DNA from 3 places in the Stomatohabitans albus genome. Region 3 is predicted to be linked to each of the others. Evidence: riboswitches for the same ligand, from Rfam matches in the RefSeq annotation. Region 3 holds a riboswitch; each other region holds the start of a gene.
The links. A riboswitch is a leader RNA that binds a small molecule or an ion and turns the genes downstream of it on or off. The one in region 3 is predicted to bind cobalamin.

Region 1 (2,198 bases), 160 kb from region 3:
TCATCGCTTGGGCAGCGCTGGAATCTTGTTGAACTACACTCACTCGCCGCGCCGTCTCACGTGTGGACCATGTACTCACATCGGTGCCATCAATGAGTACGTTGCCCGACGCCAATGGCAAGGCTTTATAGATCGCATTAAGCAACGTTGATTTGCCACATCCGTTGGGGCCAACAATGCCGACGGTCTCTTGGTGGCGAACATCAAAACTGACGCCATGAACAATGGCGATGTTGCTTCGGTTAACAACCGCATCTTGAACTTCAAGCATGATCGCCCCCTAAAACGGCTTATTCTGTGCGCGCATCAACAACAACAAGAACGGTGCACCGACCACGCCGGTAATCACACCAATGGGAAGCTCAGCAGGTGCAAGCACTGTTCGGGCGATGGCGTCTGCCCCAATTAAGAAGATGGCGCCAGCCAATGTGGAGGCGAGGACCAGTCCACGATGAGTATGACCAACCAGCCCACGGCATAAGTGAGGAATCACCAGGCCAACAAACCCAATGCCACCACTTACCGACACGATAAAGGCGATACCTGCACTCACCACAATCAAAATGGTCGCGCGAGCCAGACCAGGATTTACGCCAATAGAGCGTGCCGTTGAATCGCCAGCAGCGAGGGCGTCCAGGACGGGGGCAACGACAAACAAAATAACCGTTAAGGCAAGGCCAGTACTGATTGCAATCGTGGCGCTAGACCAATCGGCACGGGACAAGGACCCCAGCATCCAAAACAATACCGCCTGCCCAGCTTCAACATTCGAGGCAGTAAAAATTAACAAATTGGTTAATGCTGTTGCGGCATAGCCCACCGCAAGCCCAGCTAAGACAAGTCGTGATGAGGTTGCCCCATGCCCACCTGCGGCAATCATCACGAAGACGAGTGCAGCGATGGCCCCTAAGAAGGCCAGGAGTGGCACTCCAACAACGCTATGGGCACCGATGACCAAAATGGCAATGGCTGCTCCCGTCGACGCTCCCGAGTTGATACCCAAAATGAATGGTTCGGCCAACGGGTTGCGAATAAGCGCTTGTAGCGCGACCCCTGAGATCGCCAAGGTCATGCCAGCGCCAATGCCGGTGAGCACCCGAGGTACCCGTGTTCGCCAGACAATTGCATCAATATTTGAACTCCAGTCCACGGGCACAGAAAATCCAAGGTTCTCGGCAATTACACCGAAAACAGTGCCAGGATCGACCGGGGCAGGACCGACCATAAAGGTCAAGAGGGGCGCAACGATGACACCGATAGCCAACACAATAACCACAATTACGATTCGTTTTCTGATCTTGGCAAGTTCAGTAAACTCAGCGTCAAACGTGCTTGCATTCCTATTCAATGGGCCTCCTGAACATCAGCCAAGTCGCGTGGCTATCGGGGTATATGCACTGAGGTAGGTCTTCGGACTTCAACCGGGCAATGAGCGAACCTTCCCAACACCTCACTGGATACCTCACTAGTGCTGTGCAACCCAACTGATTCATCAGTGGTTTATCGCTCTATGATGTTGTTACCGCTGCGCGTCAGTTCTGGATTTTCACCAGATTCCCTTCACACCTCGGCACGCACTCTACCAATGCCGTGCACCGACACCAATACTCATGCCATGTTCATTTGTTCCGGTGTGGCCAGGTACGACCTTCCAAATGCACACCATGACAGTCTGTTCAACGGCAGCGGCTTGAAACAGGCACACTAGGCGCATGAGCATTATCGACAGTGTTAAAGGTGCCCCCGATTTACTCCCACCGGTTAGTAGTGGTTTTAATGCCATCGAATCGGCCATGTTGACTACGGCGTTGACCTATGGGTATGAACGAATCCGTACACCGGTTTTTGAACATACCGAGGTATTTGCCCGTGGGGTCGGGGCAAGTACAGACATTGTCAATAAAGAGATGTACACGTTTGAAGATAAGGGTGGACGATCGCTCACCTTGCGTCCGGAGGGAACGGCAGGCATCATGCGTGCGGCCCTGAGCGCTGGTATTCCACGCGGTGGTGTGTTGCCATGGAAGGTCTCATGGGTTGGTGAGGTATTTCGGTATGAACGGCCACAAAGTGGCCGTCAACGATCCTTCACCCAGATGGATGTTGAGGCTTTGGGTACCACCGACCCTGCGATTGATGCTGAAATGATCATTTTGGGATGGGATGCGCTTCGCAATGCTGCGGCAACGGCTGGGAAG
Region 2 (2,198 bases), on a different contig from region 3:
GAACGAGCGGTGTCGCTGAACCAAGGGTCCACAGAAGTCATGCTGTCTTTGGAGCTCCAAGACAAGATGGTTGGCACCGCCTACTGGGATGACCTTCAGGTGAGTCCACGGTTTGCTGAGGCCTATAACAACATTCCCATCATCAACGAAAAGTGGCCGAACCTCGAACAGTTTCTTGCAGCTCGACCAGACTTTGCCTATGCCTCATACGGCGGTGTCTTTAGCGACAAGTTCACCAAGGCACGTGAAGACCTGCTGGCTGACGGCATCCGGACGTACGTCACCGAGGATGACTGTGAACAGGGGACAATAACAACATGGGAAGATATTTGGCGGCAACTCGACGAAATTGCTGCAATCTTTGGGGTGCCCGAGCGTGCCACCGCACTACGAACCACCCAGAAACAAAAGCTTGATGAACTCCGTGCCCAAAACGTAGGCAATGGCGCAACGGCGGTGTGGTGGGATAACGAGACGGATAAGCCATTCCTTGGTGGTGGTACTGGCGGTCCACAACTAATTCTGGATGCGGTTGGGCTTACCAACGCGTTTGCTGACCAACAGAAAAACTGGTTTAACGGGAGCTGGGAAGATGTCATTGCCGCAGATCCAGATTGGATTGTGCTCATTGATGCAACCTGGGGTCCAGCTGACCAGAAGAAAGAATATCTGAAGAACGATCCTGCACTTAATAGGTTGCGGGCTGTACAAGAGGAGAAGTACCTCGTTATTCCCTATAGCGAAACAACTCCTGGCGTCACAATGGTTGATGGTGCTCAACGCCTTGCAGCGCAACTCGAATCGGCTTCGTAACGCCATAACGCGCAATGACGGTACACCGACTTGGCCACAAACAACCGCTTGGTCGGGCTAGTTGCATCTGAGAATGATTTGACGTATCCCCACTTAGATGGCTAGGCTCGTTCGACGAACTGGTGTTACGGGAATCTGGTGCAAATCCAGAACTGACGCGCAGCGGTAACGCTTTTGTTTCATCACACGCCACTGACTTCGGTTGGGAAGGCGATGGAAACGGGAAGGCCAAGTCCGAAGACCGACCAGGTTCGACCGTCCGCCGTGTTCCGCGTTATGGACACGTGTTCTAAGGAAAACTTCTATCGCAACACCAATTAAATCTGCCCGCGACGCTGCGCTTGCCCATGCTGCCGTCGTTGTGGTCGCACTTGCGCACACTGATGCGCTCGACCTTGTGGAGCTGTACAAGGTCGTCCAACCCTATGGTTTGCGTGTTGCGGCCTTGCAAAGTGGACGGCCTACATTGGTCAGTGTGCTCGATGAACTCGTTGTGGCCAATCCTGTTCGCCCCATTCACCTCATTGGGTACACCCGAACAGGGAGTGGGCCTGCCCGTTCATGGTTGAAGCGGGTTGCCGGACATTGGCTGCGAAGCCATCCTGATACCCCGGTCTATGTAAGCACCGAGTTGGTGCATGACTGTGATGCCCAACAGATCGCTCTCGCCCGGCGTGCCAAGGTACGGCCAGTTACCGGTGCAGAGGCTGGGCTAGAAAACCCAACATGGGAAGAACCACCGCCCCATAAAGCCCATCTTCTCATTTGCCAAGGTCCACGGTGTCTCGCCAAGGGAGCACGTGAGGTTGCTGACCATTTGTATAGCCACCTTAACGATGCGGGTATCGCCGAAGATTGTTTGATCGCGCTGACCGGCTGCCTGTACCCGTGCAATCACGCACCTGTCGTATGTGTTCAGCCGTACCAGACATGGATGCGTGGAGACCCAGATGATCTCGATAGCACGGCATCCAAAGTAAAAACAATTATTTCCAATAACATCCAATATCATAACGATAAAGAAAGGTCATACCATGACTAAACGTTGGGCATTAGCCACACTTCCATTTGCTGTACTCCTGGCAGCATGCAGTTCAAATGCGGCACCTTCTGGGAGTGAATCTGCAAGTGCAGCTCCGACCACCGAAGCGAGTGCATCTGCATCAGCCGATATGAGTGAAACGGCTGAAGCAAGTGAGTCATCAGCGACAACTGCGGCGGCTTATCCAGTCACGATTGAAAACTGCGGTCTGAGCATTACATACGAGAAGGCTCCTGAACGGGCTATCACGATGAACCAAGGTGCCACCGAAGTGATGCTGGCATTGGGCTTAGAAAAGCAGATGGCAGGCACGGCCTACCTTGACGACACCGCTATTTCCGAT
Region 3 (2,198 bases):
AGCATAACGGCTCTATTCGTCATTCAGAAAGGAATGCACATGGCTTCACTTACGTTCCGGGGAACACCCGTCAATACGAATGCTGACTTTATTGCCGCAGGTGCAGTAATGCCAGAAGTCAAGGTGGTTACGGGCACGCTGGATGAAATCCAGGCAAATGAAGTTTCTTCTGGCACCGTCATTTTGAATATTTTTCCGTCCATCGACACCGGAGTGTGTGCAACAAGCGTTGAGACCTTTTCTAGCCGTGCCAAAGAAGAAGATTTAAGTGTTATCAATTTGAGTGTAGATACACCATTTGCGCAAGAACGGTTTGCAGCAGACAACAATATTGAAGGGGTCACGTTTGGGTCATTTGCCCGTAATCGTGACGGCCTTGCCAACCTGGGTGCATTGATGGTTGATGGTCCGCTCGAAAATTTTGCGGCCCGTAGCGTTGTCGTTGTTAAAGACGGCAAGGTTGTGTACAGCCAGCTTGTCGAAGAAATCGCTCAAGAACCTGATTATGACGCGGCCATCGCCGCCGCAACGGCCTAACTGTACGGATAACTCATCATTCATGAAGGCAAACTGTTCGGTTTGCCTTCATTGCGTTCTCCTTGGACGGGCCGAGGTCTGGCACAATCAAACCGATTCAGCAGGATGCCAAACATCGTAACGACCAATCCATCAAGGTGAACCATAGGTAGCAATAGAGCTTGGTTCTAATGGGCTGGATTGCTTTGGGTTGCAGTAATGTGAGTTGGACCCGCAAAGGTGCTAATGTTCTTCACCGAAGTTGAGCTACCCATTCGTTGGGTACGGGAACCCGGTGCAAATCCGGGACTGGCGCGCAACGGTAACGGTTACATATTTGTGAAATGCCACTGGGAAACCCTGGGAAGGTCGCAAATACGCAAAAGCCGGAGTCCGGACACCACAACTTCATTGACATATCAACCCAGAGCCTCGCGTACAGGCTCGAGGCATTTGGAGCATTCCCTTGAACCCAAGGAAGGCAATTCAGGGAGCAGCAAAGCGATACGCGTTGGTGCTTGCCCTCATTATTCTTGCAATGACTGCGGTCAGCGTCGTTTACTCCGTCAATATCGGATCTGAACCACTTGATAGTGATGCCGTATGGGATGTAGTCCGTAGTCACCTAACAGGGGTAGAGAGTCAAGACAAAACAGTTGAATCAATCGTGTGGGAACTGCGGTTCCCGCGTGCCATTCTTTCTGTGGTTGTCGGTGCAGGCCTAGGCTTGGCTGGCTGTGGCATGCAAACCCTGGTCCGCAACCCCCTTGCTGACCCCTATCTCCTCGGTGTCTCTGCCGGCGCTTCGGTCGGGGCAACGGCAGTGATTACGTTCGGCATTTTCTCGGGCTTTGGATTGTGGGCTATTTCAGTGGGTGCACTCCTTGGGTCTATAGCTGCAGCCCTTTCCGTATATATGGTTGCGCTTGCCCAAGGCGGTCTCACGCCCATTCGATTGGTGCTCTCAGGCGTTGTCCTATCCGCTGCGTTTTCGGCGATCGCAAGTTTTCTTGTGTTCAAAGGCCCTGACCCTCGGGCAGCCCAATCCGTACTTTTTTGGCTCCTTGGGAGCGTTTCTGGAGCTCAATGGGACAAATTGGCTATCCCTACCGCAACGGTGATCCTCTGTTTCTTGCTCTTCATCCTCGGTCACAACTGGCTCGACGCACTGGCTTGGGGGCCTGACGCTGCAGCCTCCCTCGGTATCCCGGTCAACCGGCTTCGACAAGGCCTCTTTATTTTGCTCGCAGTCCTTGTTGGGGTCCTCGTCGCCGTTTCAGGTGGGATCGGGTTCGTTGGACTCGTCATTCCTCACCTCTGTCGCATGGTGGTCGGATCTTTACACCGACGGTTACTTCCTCTGGCCGCCGCCTTCGGTGGATTCTTCCTGTTGTGGGTGGATGTCGTTTCACGTGTCGTTGCCGCACCCGCAGAAGTACCGCTCGGGGTGGTCACCGGGATTATCGGTGCACCTGTCTTCTTATTTGTGATGGGTAGGCGAAGCTATGGATTTGGAGGCGCATCATGACCCACCTTGTAGCTGAATCACTCACGTGCAGTATTGGGCAACGAGAGATTGTCACCGATATCAATCTCCACGTCGAACCACATACGATGACGGCCATCGTTGGGGTCAACGGGGTTGGCAAGTCCACCCTGATGCGGGTGCTGGCCGGCATTAA

Region 1: another riboswitch for cobalamin. It lies ahead of VCU37_RS00620 (FecCD family ABC transporter permease); the one in region 3 lies ahead of VCU37_RS01225 (FecCD family ABC transporter permease).
Region 2: another riboswitch for cobalamin. It lies ahead of VCU37_RS09025 ((2Fe-2S) ferredoxin domain-containing protein); the one in region 3 lies ahead of VCU37_RS01225 (FecCD family ABC transporter permease).

What each region holds. Positions count from the first base shown of each region.
Region 1 covers NZ_JAYKKE010000001.1:141,929-144,126, reverse strand. The annotation lists gene VCU37_RS00625 (ABC transporter ATP-binding protein) at 1-271, opposite strand, end outside; gene VCU37_RS00620 (FecCD family ABC transporter permease) at 281-1,297, opposite strand; cobalamin riboswitch at 1,385-1,585, opposite strand; gene VCU37_RS00615 (hypothetical protein) at 1,580-1,720, opposite strand; gene hisS (histidine--tRNA ligase) at 1,713-2,198, shown strand, end outside.
Region 2 covers NZ_JAYKKE010000004.1:60,126-62,323, reverse strand. The annotation lists gene VCU37_RS09030 (ABC transporter substrate-binding protein) at 1-813, shown strand, start outside; cobalamin riboswitch at 904-1,077, shown strand; gene VCU37_RS09025 ((2Fe-2S) ferredoxin domain-containing protein) at 1,175-1,855, shown strand; gene VCU37_RS09020 (ABC transporter substrate-binding protein) at 1,848-2,198, shown strand, end outside.
Region 3 covers NZ_JAYKKE010000001.1:302,403-304,600, reverse strand. The annotation lists gene tpx (thiol peroxidase) at 40-537, shown strand; cobalamin riboswitch at 762-938, shown strand; gene VCU37_RS01225 (FecCD family ABC transporter permease) at 1,055-2,044, shown strand; gene VCU37_RS01220 (ABC transporter ATP-binding protein) at 2,041-2,198, shown strand, end outside.